DNA from 4 places in the Actinomadura coerulea genome. Region 2 is predicted to be linked to each of the others. Evidence: riboswitches for the same ligand, from Rfam matches in the RefSeq annotation. Region 2 holds a riboswitch; each other region holds the start of a gene.
The links. Region 2 has a riboswitch for cyclic di-AMP ahead of BKA00_RS02840 (CHAP domain-containing protein). Riboswitches for the same ligand answer to the same signal wherever they lie in the genome.

Region 1 (4,357 bases), 6.2 Mb from region 2:
CGAACGCCTTGCCCTTGGCGGCCTCCAGTTCCTTCATGTCCTTCTCGCTCATCATCCCGTCCATGCCGCCCGTGCCGCCGTGGTGCATGCCGCCCATGCCGGTCGCGCCAGGCGAGGGAACCGGGGCGCCCCAGCCCTTCAGCCACGCGCTGAGCTGCTGGATCTCCGGTTCCTGCGCCTTCTCGATGTCGGCGGCCAGCGTCTTCACCTGCGCGGACGAGGCGCGGGCGGCGGCGAGGCCGGCCATCTCGACCGCCTGCCGGTGATGCGGGATCATCATCTGCGCGAACATGACGTCCTGGCCGTTGTGCGGTCCGGCCTGGGCGCCGCCCGGAGACGCCGAGTGGGCGGGCATGGAGTGGGCGGGCATGGAGTGAGCGGGCATCGAGTGGCCGGTCGAGGCGCCGTTGTCGTCGCCGTCGCCGCACGCGGCCAGGGCGATCGCCAGGGCCGGGACGGTGATGAGCGCGAACGCTCGCTTCATGGTGGTGGGCCTTCCGTGTCGAGTGCTGTGATCGGTGGTCGGCGGCGGCGCCCGTTTCCGGGCGCCGCTGGACCTGTCACAGCCTCAGCACGCTCAGCTCGTGCAGGGACGGTCTCGGCGGCGGCCGTCCGACCGGCGGGATCCGCACCCGCGCCGGCCTCGACACGGCCGCCGGCGGCGACCTCCGCAGGCGCAGCGCGAGGAGGGCCGCGATGAGCGCGAGCGCGAGCATGGTCAGCATGGCCAGGCAGACCTGGCCGCCGGGATGGTCCGGGTGGCGGTCGGAGTGATGGCCGCCGGGCCGGTCGTCCTGGGGCGGGCGGTGCCCCGTCACCGCCTCGGTGACGGGGGCCGCGTGCCCGGCGGTCATGGACGCCAGCGGAACGCCGCTCATCTCCGCCGGGCCCGACGTGGCCTGGAAGCCGTGCATCGCCAGCAGGCCGAGGAGCACGAGTAGGCCGGAGAGCACGAGTAGGCCGGAGAGCACGGGCAGGCCGGACGCCGGGTGGAGGACGCCCCGGCGCCCAGGGCGTCCCACCCGCCGTTCCGCGTTCGCGCCGTCCCCCGCGGGGAGGCCGCCGACGTGCGTTCTCATCTCGGATACCAGGGTAGCGACGGGTGACCGGCGGTCACCGCTCGGTCACCAGGCCAGGTGCCATCGAGGGTCAGGCGACCCGGACTCCGCCGGCGAAGGGGCGGCCGGCGATCGGCGCGATCTTGACGACGTCGCCGGTCTGCGGCGCGTGGACCATGTTGCCGTTGCCGATGTACATGCCCATGTGGTGCAGGTCGCTGTGGAAGAACACCAGGTCGCCGGGCTTGAGCTGGCTCATGCTCACGTGGGTCCCGGCGTTGTACTGGCTGCCGGTGTAGTGGCCGAGGGTGATGCCGACCTGCGCGTAGGCGTACAGGGTCAGGCCGGAGCAGTCGAAGCCCTTGATGTTGGCGCCCTGCGCGGTGCCGTAGCTCGGGCCGGAGGCGTTGCCGCCACCCCAGGAGTAGGGCACGCCCTGCTGGGCCAGGGCGGCCCGGACGGCCGTCATGGCCTTGGCCGAGGCCCCGCCGGAGTTGATGTTGGGGATCGAGCCGGGCCGCGTACCGGCGGTCTTGAAGGTGCCGAGCTGCTTCTCGACCTTCTTGAGCTTGATCTGGAGTTCCCGGCGCTTCTTCCTCGCCTCGCCGGTGAGCGCGCGCACCTGGGCGGCGCGCTGCTCGGCGGCCTTGCGGGACCGGTCGGCGCCCTGCATCACCTGGAGCATCTGCGTGATGCGGACGTCGTTCTGCTTGGCGAAGTAGTTGAGGGTGGCCGACTGGTCCAGGACGGCCTGCGGGTCGGAGGACGAGGCGAAGGTGATGGCCGGGTCCGCCGGGCCGTTCTTGTAGCTGTCGGCCGCGATCTTCGCCATGCGCTCGCGCGCCTCGTCCAGGGCCTTCTGCTGGCGCAGGGCGCTGCTCTTGGCGAGCTTCGCGGCGTGCTCGGCCTGCTTGAGGCGCTCGCGCAGGCCGTTGTACTGCTCGCTGAGCTTCTCGGCCTCGTCGGCGAGCTTCTCCTGCTGCGCGGTCAGTTGCTTGCGCGTCGGCTTGGGCTCGGCGTGGGCGGGCGCGGGCGCGAGAAGGCCGGCGGACAGCGCGAGGGCGGCCGTCCATGCCGTGCCGGTGCGGATCCTGCGGCGGGCTGTCGTTCGGGTACCGGCAGCTCGTCGCTGCATGCGGTGTCCTCTCCTGTACCGCCTACCGGGTCAGCTGACGGGTTCGGGCCGGAGTCGCCCTACCGTCCCGCGGGACGGATTCACCCCTGAAGATCGGGTCCCCGGTTCCCCGGACGGAGCCGTCCGCGGGATTCGGCGCGGTCGCCGGCCGTCCCCGGCGGGGACGTCGGACCGTGACCTCCTACGGAGCGTAGGAGGTTTACGGTCGGTTCGCCACCGGAGCGGAGGATTTCCCCAAAAGCCACATACCGCCTCCGCAGGGCCGGGCTCAGCACGTCGCGGCGAGTTCGGCGACCGCCGCGGCACCGGTCAGGAGCGGCGCGGCGACCGCCGCCACCGCGAAGAGGCCGGCCGCGAGCCGGACGGCGCGGCGCGGCCTCGCCGGAGCGCCCTCCAACCGCAGCACCCGCTCCATCAGCGCCCCGGCGGCCGGCGTGCCCGCCGCGCCGAGCGCCCCCGCGCCGGCGGGCGCCGCCGAGAGCCGGCACAGCGCGTCGACCAGCGGCCCGCTCCCGTGGACGCGGACCGCGGCGTCGTCCGCGGCCATCTCCAGCAGCAGCGGCAGCCGCGCCCTCGCGCGCCGGACGGTCGGCAGCCACGGCAGCATGGCGTGGACCAGGTCCAGGGCCAGCAGGAGCACGTGGTGGCGCTGGCGCAGATGCGCCCGCTCGTGCGCCAGGACGGCGCCGAGCTCCTCGGCGCTGAGCGCCTGCTGGGCCCCGGTGCTGACCACGATCGCGCGGTGCCGGGACGGCAGCGAGTACGCGACGGGGACGGGGTGGTCGAGGACGAGGACGTCCGGGTGGCGGCGGTCCTCGCGGGCGACGAGCCGCAGCATCTCCCGGTGCCGGCGGCGGTGGCGCACGGCCCGGCCGAGCCTCGGCAGGCCGCGGGCGAGCACGGCCGCGCAGGCCGCGGCGAGGACGGCGGTCGCGACGGCCGCGGCGGCGGTGGCGAGACGGCCGTGGTGGGGAAGGCAGTCGCGCAGCCGGGACAGGAGCCCGTGACCGGGTCCCGGCGGCGCGAGCAGCCCCGCCGCCGCGATCCCCGCCGCGGCGATGAACGTCCCGGCGAGGGCGGCCGTCCAGCAGGCGATGGCCGCCCCCGGGCCGACGGCCGCGCGCCTGAGGAGGTCGAGGACCGGCCCCGCCGCGCACCCCAGCAGGACCACCGCGACGACCAGGGCCGCCACCAGCGGGATCACGCGTCCTCGTCCGCGGTCCGCCGACGCAGGGCGTCCAGGAGGTGCCGGGCGTCCTCCGGCGGGACGCTCTCGGCGAACCTCGCCAGGATGGCGCCGTGGTCGGCGGCCTCGCTCAGGGCGTCCAGCATCAGCTCGACCGTGTACTCCTCCCGCGGCCGCGTGGGGCTGTAGCGGAAGGCCGTGCCCTCCTGCGTACGCCGGAGGAGGCCCTTCTGCGCCAGGCGTTCGGCCACGGTCTGCACGGTGTTGTAGGCCAGCGCCTTGTCCGCGTCCTCGTTCAGCTCGGCCATCAGCTCGCGGACCCGCAGCGGGCGGGGCGCCGCCCACAGCACGTCCATGATGGAGCGTTCGAGCGATCCTCCGAGTGCGGACACGCGGTCACCTCCGTCCCGCCCACATTCTGCCGGACGTCTCCTGAGGGCCGGCCTCCTGGCGCGGGGTTTCTCCAGCGTAGGCGGGTGTCCGGCGGCCCGGCATCCACCAGTTGGCCCTGCCGCACAGCTCCATCACCGCCGGGACGAGGATCATCCGGACGATGGTGGCGTCGACGAGGACGGCGACGGCCATACCGAGGCCGATCTGCTTGACCGACACGTCGGGGCCGAGCAGCGACGTCGAGAAGACGGCGATCATGATGGCGGCCGCGGCGGTGATGACCTTGGCGGTGCTCGCCAGCCCGCGGGTGACGGCCGTCCGGGTGTCGCCGGTGCGCACGTACTCCTCCCGGACCCGCGAGATCAGGAAGACCTCGTAGTCCATGGACAGGCCGAACAGCAGCGGGAACATCATCATCGGGACCCAGGTCGTGATCGGCATGGTGGTGGGGAAGCCGAGGGCCGAACCGAGCCATCCCCACTGGACGACCGCGACCAGCACGCCGTAGGCGGCGCCGATCGACAGCAGGTTCATCACCGCGGCCTGCAGCGCGATCGTGACCGACCGGACCAGAGCGACCAGCAG
Region 2 (4,357 bases):
CCGAGGTCGCGGAGCTGCGGCGCAAGCTGCACGACGCGCGCACCCGGTTCCGGGCGGCGGAGGAGCGCGCCCACGCGGTCGCGGCGGAGACCGATCGCGAGCTCGCCGCCGCGCGCGAGTCGACCGCCGCGTCCGAGAAGGAGCTGCGCAGGCTGCGCGCCCGGGCCGCGCGGGCGGAGGAGGCGGCGGAGGCCGCCAAGCGGGCCGCGCGGGAGGGGCGCAACGTCGACGACGTGCGGCTGCGGATGCTCCTGGACGCGCTCGTCGACGCGGCGCAGGGCGTCCGCCGGGAGCTGGCCCTGCCCTCCACCATCGGCCGTCCCGCCGACGCGGTCGGCGGGCTGGAGCCGGACCGGCTGGCGCACCGGGCGCTGCCCGGCCGGGCCCTGTCCGACAGCGACCCGCAGCTGCTCGACCGGCTGCTGACGCTTCCGCAGGTTCACCTGGTGGTGGACGGCTACAACGTCACCAAGACCGGGTACGGGGAGCTTCCGCTGGCCGACCAGCGCAGCCGGCTGCTGTCGGGGCTCGGCGGGCTCGCCGCGCAGACGCGCGCCGAGGTGACGTGCGTGTTCGACGGCGCGGAGCTGGACGCGCCGGTCGCCATCGCGGCGCCGCGCGGGGTGCGGGTGCGGTTCAGCCACCCGGGCCAGACGGCCGACGAGCTGATCGGCGAGCTCGTGCGGGCCGAGCCGCCGGGCCGGTCGGTGGTCGTGGTGTCGTCCGACCGGGAGGTCGCCGACGCCGCGCGGCGCGCCAGCGCGCGCCCCTGCCCGTCCTCCCTGCTGCTGCGCAGGCTGGGCCGCTCCTAAGGCGCCCATAAGGCTCCGATAAGGCAGTCTTCGCCGTACGTGATCATGCCGTCACTAGAAGTGGACAATATCCACAGATGTCAATCAAAGAGTGATGAATCGGTTGTGACGGCTGTAGCCCCTCGCTAATGTCGTCCGCTGACGTCGTGGACGAGAGGGGCGAAACCGACCGTGGCCAATGATCACATCGGGGCACCGGCGCAGCGGCCCGGCCGCGGGGCGGGCTCCCGTCGCCTGGCGGCCGTCGCCGCACTGACCGTGGCGGTCTCCCTGACCTGCTCCCCGGTGGTGGCGCACGCCGAGCCCAGGCCGACCCGGGCGCAGGCCCAGAAGACGCTCGACAAGCTCAACGAGAAGATGGACCAGAAGGTCGAGCAGTTCAACCAGAACCGCGAGAAGCTCAAGGTCGCCAAGAAGAAGTTCGACGCCGCGACCAAGGCGAGCAAGCAGGAGCAGGCCGACTTCGAGGAGCAGCGCTCCAAGATCGCGCAGATGGCGGCCACCGCCTACAAGAACGGTGACTCGGCCGACGTCACCGGCTTCGTCGGCAGCAACGACCCGCAGTCGATCCTCGACCAGGCCGCCGTCTTCTCGCACCTGTCGCACGAGCGCAGCTCCCAGCTCACCCAGTTCCTCGCGACCGCCCAGCGGCTCCGCCGGGAGCAGTCGCAGGCGAAGGCGGCCTACGACGAGGTGAAGTCCAAGCAGGACGAGCTGAAGAAGCAGAAGCAGGACCTCGACAAGCAGGTGCAGAAGCAGAAGGCGCTCGTGCGCCGGCTCGGCGGCGGGAGCACGCCCTCCCGCCCGGGCGGCGGCGGCCCCACCGGCGGCACCTACAACGGCCCGGCGAGCGGGCCGGCCCGCACGGCGCTCAACTTCGCCTACGCCCAGCTCGGCAAGCCCTACTCCTACGGCGCCGAGGGGCCGAGCTCCTACGACTGCTCCGGCCTGACCATGAAGGCCTGGGCCGCCGCGGGCGTCAGCATCACCCGCACCACCAACACCCAGTACGCCTACACCAGCTCCAAGCGGGTCGCCTGGAACAACATGCAGCCCGGTGACCTGGTGTTCTTCAGCAACCTCGGCCACGTCGGCCTCTACGTGGGCGGCGGCAAGATGATCCACGCCCCGCACACCGGCGACGTCGTCAAGATCAGCGACATCAGCTCCGGCTACTACAAGAGCAACTTCTACGGCGCCGGGCGCCCCTGACGCACCCCCTGACCCCCTGCTCCACAGGCGTCACGGGACCTCCATCGACAACGGACCAGGCTTGACCTGGTCCGTTGTCGATTTTGGGGGGGTTTGCCTTCTTTTGGGGTTTTGGTACCTTTGCACCACTCACGGCGCCCTCCAGACGCCGTGGACCCGCGGCGCCCACCAGGCGCCCCGGTCCCACGCGGCGCATCCAGCACCCGCGTGACGGCGGCGCGAGCCACGCGCCCCACCCCCAGGCGGCACGCCCCACGTGCCGTCCCGCGGCGCCCGAAGGCGCCGCACGGTCTCGACGCAGACCCGGCCGGCCCCGTCCACCGTGCGCACGCCCGCAGCGTGCATGGCGCTGAGCGCGCAGCCACGATGGCGTACACGGGGCAGGCCCCGGACGGTCCCCGGAGACGGGCCGCCGTCCGCCCACAACACAAGGCGCCGCTCGTTCGCACGCGGGAGACAGGTCCCGCGCCGGGCCCCATCTCGCCCCCAGGATCGCAGCGGCAGCGCCGAATCCGCTTCAGCGCGGAACCGGGGACCCATATTCGCCGGAGTCCGGAGAACCCCTCCGGACGGGCATTCCGGCACCCGGGGTGAATCGGCGCGTCTCTCCCGGCAGTCCGGCGAGAGCCGCCGTAGGGCCACTTCCACGCCCGAACCCGTCAGCTAACCCGGTAGGCGTCTGGAAGAGAAGGAGTGAATCCCGCAGCGTTACCTGGGGCGTGGCCGCCACGCGGCCACGCCCCCACCCCCTTCACTCCGCGGGCGCTTCCGCCCGCCGAGAATTCCCCATCCGAACCGGCGTGCCCGCCCCCGGGCACGTCACCGCCGAATCCGCGGACCGCCGTGCCCCGCATGCGCGGCCGCCGTGGAACCGGGGACCCACTGCGTCCTTTTCGGGGTGAATCGGCCTGCCTTCGCGGGCCGTAGGGCGGCTTCCACGCCCGAACCCGTCAGCTAACCCGGTAGGCGGCATGGAAGTCGAGGAGATCCCCCCGTGCCACGCGCGCACTGCAAGAAGAACCCCGGCAGGCACCGCAAGCCGAATCCCCTGTCCCTCACGTGGCGGACGACCGGCGGCATGATCGTCGGCGCCGCCGTGCTCGGCACCGCCGCGGCCACCGCGCAGGCGTCGGTCCTGCCGTTCGGCTCCGCCCCGGTGAGGTCCGCCGCCGCGGCCGACCTGGTCCCCGGCCCGGCGGCGCCCGGCGCCCCAGCCGGGCGCACACCGGGGCGGGCGTCCGAAGGCGAGCCCGAGACCACCGGCTCGAAGGCCCCGGCGAAGAGGGCCCGGCCCGAGCAGCCGGCGGCGAGGACCTCGCAGAAGGCCGCCGCGAAGGCCCCCGCGAAGTCGCGGCCCACCGCCGCGCAGGCCATCGAGCTCGCCCGGTCGCAGGTGGGCATCGAGGAGGACGGCGGCGGCGAGACCAAGTTCCAGGAGTGGTACATGGCCACGTCCCGCGCGCGGGAGACGCTCGCGCGCGACGGCGGCTCCCTCAGCGGCTACGGCGACGCGAACTGGTGCGACATGTTCGTCTCCTGGGTGGGCGAGCAGATCGGCTTCAGCGACCAGGTCGGCAGCGACGCCTGGACGGTCGCCCACGCCCAGTGGTTCCAGGAGCACGGCCGCTGGGGCACCGAGCCGAGGCCCGGCGCGATCGTCTTCTTCGCATGGGACGGCGGCGAGTCCGTCGACGACATCGAGCACGTCGGCATGGTGATCAAGAAGGTCGACGACGGCACGATCGAGACCGTCGAGGGCAACACCGACAACGCCGTCCGCATAAAGGAACGTTCCACAGACGTCGTCGTCGGCTACGGCTACCCCGACTACCGGTCGTGACGGCGCCCCCCGCCCCGCGCCCTGCATAGGATCGCGCCCATGGAGGAAGGCCCCGGGCAGGACGCCCCCGTGACGCGGCGCAGGGTCCTCGCGCTCGGCGCGGGCGGGGCCGCCGCCCTCCTCGCCGGAGGCGCCGGCCTCGCCGGCCGGCGCTCCGGCGGCGGCGCGGCGGTCGCCGGCGCTCCCGGCTCCCCCACCGCCGGGACGTTCAGCTCGGCCATGGCCTCCGCCGTTCTCGCCAACCGCGCCCGCGCCGTCCGCGACGGCGACCGCGTGGCGTTCCTCGCCACGGTGGGCAGCGCCCCCGCCGCCTTCCAGGACACCCAGTCACGCGTGTACGGAAACCTTCGCAAGCTGCCCCTGGAAGGCTGGCGGGAGCGCGTCGTCACCACCGAGGCCGTGGACGGCGAGACCGCCGTCGTCCGCGTCGAGGTGCGCTACAGGCTGCGCGGCTTCGACCGGGGCGACGTGGCCCGCACCCGCTACCTCACGC
Region 3 (4,357 bases), 4.8 Mb from region 2:
TTGCGGACGAATCCGAGCTCCTCGATCGCCGCGCGAACACGGTCACGGGTAGCTTCGGCCACGAGATCTGGCCGGTTTAGGACATTCGAAACGGTCCCAACTGAGACTCCAGCACGCCTCGCGACCTCACGGATACTGGTCTGTGGCAACTCGCTCCTCGTCCCGCTCCATGGGCGTTTTCCCAGGTAGTGGAGTTTGGCATGGCGGGGCGCCGAATGCACGGTCACACATGGTGAATGATCGGGCACGCAGCGTTCTTGACCGGCGCTTGACGGGCCGGATCCGGCCGCCTAGCGTTCCGAGCCGAAGCGTAGCTTGAAACGATTCACGATCTTCGTTCACTGCGAGGACCGGTGGGTTCGGCGAGAAGGGGCGGGCGGATGGCTGGCGATCACATCCCGTCTCCCTCGGCAGGCCAACGAGTGAATCGTCACCCGGAGTTCCCCCGTGCATCCCCGCAATCGGCCATGCGGCCACCTCCGGCCAAGCGCGCGAGACAGAAAAGGAATCCGATGATCTAAGTCCGGAACGGTCCGGACCCGGCAACCCAACGCGCGTACAGATCGAGGCCCAACCCGTGCCTGTGCAGCGGACGGCTGCATCCCCGCGGTCATCACCACGGACGAGGGAGGACGGAGTGGAAACAGCCACACTCGCACGTCGTGGCACCGACGATTTCGGGCTGAGCGAGGAAGAGATCCGGCTGCTCGCCCAGATCGCCAGCGGTGTCACCGCCGATGTGGCGGCACGCAAGCTGGAACTGAGCGCTCGGACCTTGCGGCGCCGGCTGCGGACGATCTGCGACCGGCTGGAGGTCAACACCCCTATCGAGGCCGTGGTGTGGGCGGCCCGGAGGCAGCTCATCTAGCTAAGCACCCCCGACGCTCGCCAGGGGACGGCGAGCGTCATCCGGAGAGAACGGCGGCTCATCCGAATTCCGTCCGACCCCGCAGCGGCGGCGCCCGCGCCCTGGCAGGTAGGTCCCTGCAGAAGGCGTCGCCGCGGACGGCGTTCGGGCCTGACGGCCACAGGCCCGCAGGTCCACGGATCCGCCCCGGCCTCCGGCGAGCACGACCCCACGAGACTCTCGGCCGGCGCACCCCCGGCTCGGCCGAGCCGGCCGGTGCCGGCGGTCAGTGGGGCGGCGGAGTCCTAGAGCCTGTCTCGAAGTAGTCTCCGACACGCGCGCGAACGCGTGACCTGGCCGGTGGAGCGAAGCCGGAGGCGAGCGGAGCCGAGCAGATCGCGAAGTGATGCCGCGTTCGTCCAGGCCCGGTCACGTAGCGGGCCGCCAGGCGAGCGAAGCGGGCCGGGACTGTGAAACGCAGCCTAGGCGACCCGGACGCCGCCGGCGAAGGGGCGCCCGTTCATGGAGGCGATCTTCACGACGTCTCCGGTGTGCGGGGCGTGCAGCATCTTGTCGCCGCCGATGTAGATCCCCATGTGGTGCAGGTCGGCGTGGAAGAAGACGAGGTCGCCCGGCTGAAGCTCGCCGCGCGACACGTGCGTCCCGGCGTTCCACTGGCTGCCGGTGTAGTGCGGCAGGTTGATGCCGACCTGCTTGTAGGCCCACATCGTCAGGCCGGAGCAGTCGAAGGTGCTCGGGCCGGCGGCGCCCCACACGTACGGGCGGCCGATCTTGCTCATCGCGTACCGGAGCGCCTGCGCGGCCTTGCCGGTGCCGATGACGGGCAGCTTGGCCAGCTGGGTCGGGTCCTTGTCGACGAGCTTGCCGCGGATCTTCTCGTAGGCGTCCGTGATCTTCGTGCGCTGCGAGTCGAGCTGCGTCTTCAGGTCCTTCACCTGCTTGGCGCGGGCCTCGGCCGACTTGCGGGCCCGCTGGGCGGACTGCATGGCCTGCATCAGCCCGAGCACCTGGGTGCTGTCCTGCTTGGCGAAGTAGTGGAGGGTCGCGGCCTGGTCGAGGACGGACTGCGGGTCCTGGGAGGCGACGAACGACACCGCGGGGTCGGAGCCGCCCTGCATGTAGCTCGTCGCGGCGAGGGATCCGACCTTCTGGCGGAGCACCTCCAGCGCCTTCTCCTGCCGCTTGGCGTTCTCCGTGGCGACCTTGGCGGCGCGCTGCGACTGGGCGAGCCGGACCTTGAGCCCGTTGTACTGCTCGGTGAGCTGCTCCAGCTGGTCGGCGAGCTTGAGCGCCTTGGTGCGCAGCTCCTTGGCGGAGGGCTCGGGGTCGGCGTGCGCGACGGCGATCGCGTGCGGGGCGATCGCGTGCGGGGCGGTCGAGACGACGGCGAGCGCGCCGACCACGATGACCGCGCGCCCACGGAAGTGTGAAAGGGAAGCATGCCGCGATCGCTTCACGAATACTCCTCTCCTCAGCCGCCTACCGGGTGAGCTGACGGGTTGGGGCCGGAGCGGCCCGTCCGCGTCCGCGAGCGAACCGATCGCCCCGCGAAAGCGGATTCACCCCTCACGGTCGGTCGCTCAGGGGCGAATCCCCGAACGCTCCCGAAAGTGGGTCCCCGGCTCCTCGGGCGGCTGGCTGCGACCCGTGGGACTCGGCGGATCGGCCTCCGTCCTGCGGTGGGCCGATGTCAGCGCAGGACACTAACGGACCCCGCATTGGATGCCAACCAGAACATGCGAATTCGCAGGTCACGCGGCGCGGTGAACGAGGGAGGCGCCGGATGGGCCGCGCCCCGCGCCCCGTCCCGGGCCGCTTCTCGGGTGGACCCGGGGAGTGTCTAGTCCCTTTTATCTAGTCACTCGCGCGCGGTGCTCGGCGCTGGTGGGCGGGAGGGCGTTCCCTGGCGGGCCGAGACGTTCGATAATCTCGCCTGTTTGTGGAAGTCGTGATCCGGCGTGCCCGCACCGCCGACGTCCAGGAGATCCGCAGGCTCGTCGACCTGTACGCCGGGTCGGGGCGTCGCCTGCTGAAGAAGACGACCGTCAAGCTGTACGAGGACGTCCAGGAGTTCTGGGTCGCCGAGGACATCCAGCACGGGACGCCCGGGCCGGTCATCGGCTGCGGCGCCCTCCACATCATGTGGGAGGACCTCGCGGAGGTCCGCTCGGTCGCCGTGGACAAGGGATGCGAGGGACGGGGAATCGGGCACCGGATCGTGACCCGCCTCTTGGAGAACGCCCGTGAACTCGGCGTGCGAAGGGTGTTCTGCCTTACCTTCGAGGTGGAGTTCTTCGCTCGCCACGGCTTCCAGCAGATCCTGGGGACTCCGGTGTCGCCAGAGGTGTATGAGGAACTTCTCCGCTCCTACGACGAAGGCGTGGCAGAGTTCTTGGACCTCGACCGGGTCAAGCCGAATACGTTGGGCAACACCCGGATGCTGCTTCGCCTGGAGGACTGACCCTAATGAGCGATTCCCACCACCGCGGGGGGCCTTACCAGCCACAGCAGGGGCAGGGTTCCTACGGCCCGCCCCCTCCGTACCAAGGTTCTCAGTGGCAGCAACCACAGCAGCAGTCGTCCCAGCAGCAGTGGCAGCAACAGCCACAGGAGCAATGGCAGACGCAACAGCAGCAGTGGAACCAGCAGCCCGGCTATGACGACTACGGCTCGTACGACGACGGCGGTGATGTGTCGCTGGCGCCGATCCACCGTAGGGCGGGCGCGCGAATCATTGACAACGCGCTCGTCGCGGTCTTCGGGTTCGCCCTCGTCCTGCCGGTGACGATCGGCGCATTCGGTCTGGGCAAGCCGGGCAGCAAGACCGAGGACGAGGGGGGCGTGTGGAACTGGCCCATCATCTTCACCCTCTTCTGCGTCCTGTCTGTGCTTCCGTTCATCTATGAGGCCGTGCAGTTGTCCATGTGGGGGCGCACGCTGGGGAAGCGCGTTCTGGGCCTCGGGGTCGTGCAGGCGAGGCCCGCGGGCACCCCGATCACCACGACGCAGGCTGTCTGGCGCGCCGGGATCACTCACGTCGGCTACCAGCTAGGCGTTTTCTTCTTCCTCGTCTTGGCGGTGATGGTCTGGGACTACGCCGCGTACGGGATGGTGCTGGTCTGGGCGGGCGCGCTGATGGCCTACCTGTGGGCGATCTGGGACCAGCCTCTGCATCAGTCGCTGCACGATCGCTTCGCCGGCACTCTCGTCATTGACGAGCGGGTCGGATATGACGAGTCCGAGTACTCCGAGTACGCGGGCTAAGGCCACGATGGCGGCACCGCTCGCCGAGCCGGGGCAGAGGCTCCTGGCACGCGTAGTCGACACGCTCGTCGTCGGCGTCCCCGTCGTTCTCGTCGTCCGCGAACTGGTGTCCGGGCACACGGCGGACGTTGTCGCTCCGTCCGCCGTGGCCGGATGCATGCTGCTGTACGAGGCGATCCAGCTCGCCCTCTGGGGCCGGACGCTCGGCAAGCGCGTCGCGGGCAT
Region 4 (4,357 bases), 2.0 Mb from region 2:
GGACCCCGCTCTCGTCCGGGGACGGGAGCGGGGCCTGTGGTGGATCTTGGGGCGACTTGGAGGGATCACCTGGGCGGGGCTGGTCAGCCGAGGGGCTTCGGGGCGCCCTTCTTGCCGGCGCCGTGACCCCAGGACAGGACCTCGTACTTGACGCCCTTCAGGTGGCCCGCCGAGGTGCCCGTGTCGTACTTGCTGTTCGGCTTCTTGCCGTCCACCAGGTGCCGGAAAGTGTAGGTGTCGAGGTCGAGCATGACGCCGCGGTGCGACGGCTCGCCCGGTCCGCGGTCCCCGACGAAGCCGGTGACGCTGCGCCCGTGGTAGGTGACCTTCACCTTGGTGTGCAAAGGCCAGCTCGGGCTGGCGAACAGGCCCTTCTGCATCGGCTTGCCGCCCGCCGGGGCGCCGGTGTCGCCGTTCACGCCCGAGCCGTCGTCCCAGAAGTAGGACGCGGTGGTGCTGCCCGACAGGACGGTGTGGCTCTTCGGAGCGACCTTGCCGGTGGTGTGGCGGGGGGCCTTCGCGTCGCGCTGCCCGGCCGCCTTCTGCCCGGCCGCCTTCTTCCCGGTGACCTTCTTCCCGGTGAACTTCTTCCCGGTGAACTTCTTCCCGGCCACCTGCTGCTCGATCACCTGCTGCCCGGTGACCTTGTGCCCCGTGACCTGCTGCCCCGTGACCTTGTGTCCGGTGACCTGCTGCCCCGTGGCCTTATGCCCGGTGACCTGCTGCGCGGTGACCTTGTGCGCGGTCGGCTCGTCCGCCATGGCCTCATGGGCGGTCCCGGCCGCCACGCCCGTGACCAGCATGCCCGCGAGGGCGGTACCGATAAGGGCCTTGTCGAGGACTCGCTGCTGCATGTTCATCCTTTGCTCGGTGGTCCGGGCGCCGGGTCACGTCTTCGGGCGTGTAAGGCCCGCCGTTCGGGCATGACGGGTCCGGCGCACGGCACGGGCGTGCTCGCGACGTGGGTGTGATCGCGTGGGAACGGAGAAGGGGGGAGCACCACTGGACGGTGCGGGGTGAGGGGCCGCTGAGCGGCCCCGGCTCACCGGTACTGGGGGTAGCCGTAGCCGGCGACGGTGGAAGTGTCGCGGACCTTCTTCTTCACCGCGTCACCGGTGTTGCCCTCGATGGTGTTGATGGTGCCGTCGTGGTTGTCCTTCACGACGATGCCGACGTGCTCGACGCCCTTGATGCCGCCGCCGTTCCAGGCGAAGAAGACCACAGCGCCGGGCTTCGGGGTCTCGCCGAAGCGGCCGGTCTTCTTGAACCACTGGGCGTGGCTGACGGTGTAGGCGTCGGCGCCCATGCCCTTGGTGCCGGTGTGCTGGCCCAGCCAGGACACGAACATGTCGCACCAGGACTGGCCCTTGTAGACCGAGGCCTTCTTGGCACCGATGCGGTGGGCGTTCTGCTCGCCCAGCGGCGAGCCGACGTACCAGTCGTTGAACTTGCTGTTGCCCGACGCGTCCTCGTGGGTGCCGACCTGCGTGCGGGCGAGCTTGATGACGTCCTGCGCGGAGGCGCCGGCCGCGGCGCTCTGGCCGCTGGTCTTGGCGCCGTTGGCGTCGGCCTTGGAAACGGCGGCGACGTGCGCGGTGGTCGCGGGCTTGGTGTCCGCATGGGCGGACGGGGCGAGCGAGCCGAACCCGACCACACTTGCCAGGGAGAGGACGGCTCCCGCGGCGACGCGGGCGCCCAAGCGCTTGGTCAGGTCAAAGGTACGAGCGGTCATGCGAAGGTTCTCCTGAGTTCTTCCAGTCCGCCTACCGGGTTAGCTGTCGGGTTCGGGCGTGGAAGTGGCCCTACCGCGGCCCCGCGCACGGCGGGGGTGCGGATTCACCCCGGTGTTTCGGTGGGTCCCCGGCTCCGCTCGGCCGTGATCGGCTCTCTGCGGACTCGGCGGCGGACGTGCCTTGATCGGCCGTCCTGATGATCAGGGACTCGATGCGCCCTTCATGATCTGGTCGGGCGCTCCGGACGGGCTTTCCCGTCGGTCACACTCCCACAACAGGTTCAAGCGGCCCCATATTTCGTCAAGCACGTCCCAAAGACCCGGCCGACCAGCAAAGACTCCCTAAAACCCCCTAAACGCAGGGGATGCGGGCCAGTCAAGCCGGACCATAATTTTCCTCCGCCGCCGGCCGCTCACAACCGAGGCGACCACACACAACCACCCCACCTCGCCTGAAATTCGCGAACGAAGCAGCTCGTTGCCCTTGAGCTATCGGCGCTGATCTGAGCCGACCGGGTACCGAGCATGGAGACGAATCCCCCGCCGCCTACGGCGCTGCCGGACGCGCGTTGGTGAACAACGCCGGAGCCGGAGGAGCAAGCCGGAGGCACCGGGGACCGCCGGTCATCGCCCTTGGTCGAGTGGGCAGCGGAGCTGGAACATCAGGGCGATGATCATGAGTATGGCCGGGACGAGGGTGAAGCCGAGGAGCAGGGCGGTGTGGGCGGAGTCCGGCTGGGCCACGGTGTGGCCCTCGGTGGTGGAGACGAAGCCGCCGAGGGCGAGCACCGCGGAGTACACGTAGGGGCCGATGGCGGTGCCGCTGGCCTCGGTGGCGGTCCAGACGCCGGTGTAGGCGCCCGCCCGGGCCGTGCCGCGTGCCTCGGCGGCCGCGACGGCGTCCGGGACCATCGAGAACGCGAAGAGTTGGAGGCCGGCGAACGCGACGCCCAGTACGGCGACCACGGCGACGGCCGGTGTCGCACCGTAGCCGAGGAGAGGGGCCAGGGAGCCGGCGATGAAGACGGCCTGCGAGATCAGCAGGCCGCGTTGCTTGCCTATGCGCCGGGACAGCCCCGCCCAGGCGGGCCCCGCAACGACCGCCGGGCCGAGGAAGGCGCCCATGAACACCGCCGTGAGGCCGGTGTCCTCGAAGACGTACTCGGTATAGAAGGGCAGGGCGGCGAGGAACAGGTGCGTGGTGGTCCCGGTGAACAGGTAGGAGAGCGCCAGTGACCGGAAGCCGCGGTCCCGCCAGGCGATGGTGATGTCGCCGAGGGCGGAGTGGGCGCGTTCGGGCGGCGTCCGGAAACCGGCGTGTGCGGTGAGGCGCCGTACCCCCGCCAGTGAGACCAGGCCGGAGACGAGCATGACGCCGGAGAGGACCGTGGCCATCCGGGTGTAGTCGCCGCGTCCCCCCGCGGCCACCAGCGCGGGGGCCGCGGCACCGGCGCCGAGGAGCCCCAGGGTCAGGAAGAGCATGCGGAACATGAAGACGCGGGTGCGCTCGTGGTAGCCGACGCGCAGATCGGACGGTGTCGTCAGCAGCCCGGGCACGGTGACCCATACGCCCATCCCTACCGAGCCGGCGGCGTACGCGCAGAGGTCGCCCGTCCTGGTCCGCGGTTCGTCCTGGCCGGCGTCCGCGCCCTGGTCGCGCAGCGTGGTCATCCGGCGGACCGGTGCCGCGCGACGACGCCGGCGGCCAGTTCGGCGCCCTTGAACGCGCCGGAGCGGACCCGGTCGGCCAGCGTTCGGGCGACGATCCGGTCGGTCAGTGCGGGCAGGTGGCGGGCCAGGAAGAATTCGACGGCTCCCCGGCGGGTCGTCGGAAGGTCGCGGCGGGGGCGTCCGCCCAGTGCGGCGCGGAGCACGGTGCGGACCACGCCCTCCAGCGGCTCGTACTGGCTCATGCCCTCCAGCGAGAGCCCTGCGGCGGCCGTGGAGTCGTGGATCGGGCTCCGTACGGCGGACGGGTACACGCAGGTGACGTCGACGTGGGTGCCGATCTCCAGGCGGAGCGCGTCCGCGTACGCCACCAGTGCGCGCTTGGAGGCGCCGTACGCGGCGGCGAGCGGCAGCTGCATGACGGCCATCCGCGAGGAGACCATGACGACCCGGCCGCGGGAGGCGACCAGGGCGTCCACGCATGCGGCGGTCACCCGCCAGGTGCCGAGCAGGTTGATGTCGAGCTGGCGGCGGACCTCCGCGCCGGGCGGCAGCTCGGCGGGGGCGGGCCCGCCGATGCCGGCGTTGTTGATCAGCAGGTCGAGCCCGCCGAGCCTGCCGATCGCCTCGGCCACCGCCGCCGGGACGGCGTCGTCGTCGGTGATGTCGCAGGCCAGGACCTCGACCGGGTCGTCCTCGCGAGGCGCCAGGTCCAGGCCGACGACGTGGGCCCCGAGTCCGCTCAGCCGGGCGCAGACCGCCCGGCCGAACGTCCCGGACGCGCCGGTGACGAGGACGCGCATGCCGTGGGGGTCGCGGCGGGTGCTCATACGACGGTCTCCTTGGGAGTGAACGGGCGTGCCCCGCGGGCGAGGCGGGAGCGGCCGGCCGCGATCTCGCGGGGCAGGTCGGCGACGTACTGGTCGAAGTCGATGCGCATGTGGGGCCGCGCATTCT

Region 1: it holds a riboswitch for cyclic di-AMP, as region 2 does, so the genes downstream of both, BKA00_RS31555 (NlpC/P60 family protein) here and BKA00_RS02840 (CHAP domain-containing protein) in region 2, are expected to answer to the same signal.
Region 3: it holds a riboswitch for cyclic di-AMP, as region 2 does, so the genes downstream of both, BKA00_RS40580 (C40 family peptidase) here and BKA00_RS02840 (CHAP domain-containing protein) in region 2, are expected to answer to the same signal.
Region 4: it holds a riboswitch for cyclic di-AMP, as region 2 does, so the genes downstream of both, BKA00_RS12225 (CHAP domain-containing protein) here and BKA00_RS02840 (CHAP domain-containing protein) in region 2, are expected to answer to the same signal.

What each region holds. Positions count from the first base shown of each region.
Region 1 covers NZ_JACHMQ010000001.1:6,798,342-6,802,698, reverse strand. The annotation lists gene BKA00_RS31565 (DUF305 domain-containing protein) at 1-484, opposite strand, end outside; gene BKA00_RS31560 (DUF6153 family protein) at 561-1,079, opposite strand; gene BKA00_RS31555 (NlpC/P60 family protein) at 1,150-2,193, opposite strand; cyclic di-AMP (ydaO/yuaA leader) riboswitch at 2,197-2,341, opposite strand; gene BKA00_RS31550 (M56 family metallopeptidase) at 2,462-3,397, opposite strand; gene BKA00_RS31545 (BlaI/MecI/CopY family transcriptional regulator) at 3,394-3,771, opposite strand; gene BKA00_RS31540 (MMPL family transporter) at 3,776-4,357, opposite strand, start outside.
Region 2 covers NZ_JACHMQ010000001.1:601,242-605,598, reverse strand. The annotation lists gene BKA00_RS02850 (NYN domain-containing protein) at 1-812, shown strand, start outside; gene BKA00_RS02845 (C40 family peptidase) at 984-2,024, shown strand; cyclic di-AMP (ydaO/yuaA leader) riboswitch at 2,519-2,717, shown strand; cyclic di-AMP (ydaO/yuaA leader) riboswitch at 2,838-3,009, shown strand; gene BKA00_RS02840 (CHAP domain-containing protein) at 3,019-3,864, shown strand; gene BKA00_RS02835 (hypothetical protein) at 3,904-4,357, shown strand, end outside.
Region 3 covers NZ_JACHMQ010000001.1:5,442,533-5,446,889, reverse strand. The annotation lists gene BKA00_RS25030 (LacI family DNA-binding transcriptional regulator) at 1-221, opposite strand, end outside; gene BKA00_RS25025 (transcriptional regulator) at 638-868, shown strand; gene BKA00_RS40580 (C40 family peptidase) at 1,330-2,325, opposite strand; cyclic di-AMP (ydaO/yuaA leader) riboswitch at 2,329-2,538, opposite strand; gene BKA00_RS25015 (amino-acid N-acetyltransferase) at 2,808-3,329, shown strand; gene BKA00_RS25010 (RDD family protein) at 3,335-4,132, shown strand; gene BKA00_RS39200 (RDD family protein) at 4,140-4,357, shown strand, end outside.
Region 4 covers NZ_JACHMQ010000001.1:2,641,847-2,646,203, forward strand. The annotation lists gene BKA00_RS38815 (hypothetical protein) at 84-854, opposite strand; gene BKA00_RS12225 (CHAP domain-containing protein) at 1,043-1,732, opposite strand; cyclic di-AMP (ydaO/yuaA leader) riboswitch at 1,747-1,912, opposite strand; gene BKA00_RS12230 (MFS transporter) at 2,357-3,403, opposite strand; gene BKA00_RS12235 (SDR family NAD(P)-dependent oxidoreductase) at 3,400-4,230, opposite strand; gene BKA00_RS12240 (flavin-containing monooxygenase) at 4,227-4,357, opposite strand, start outside.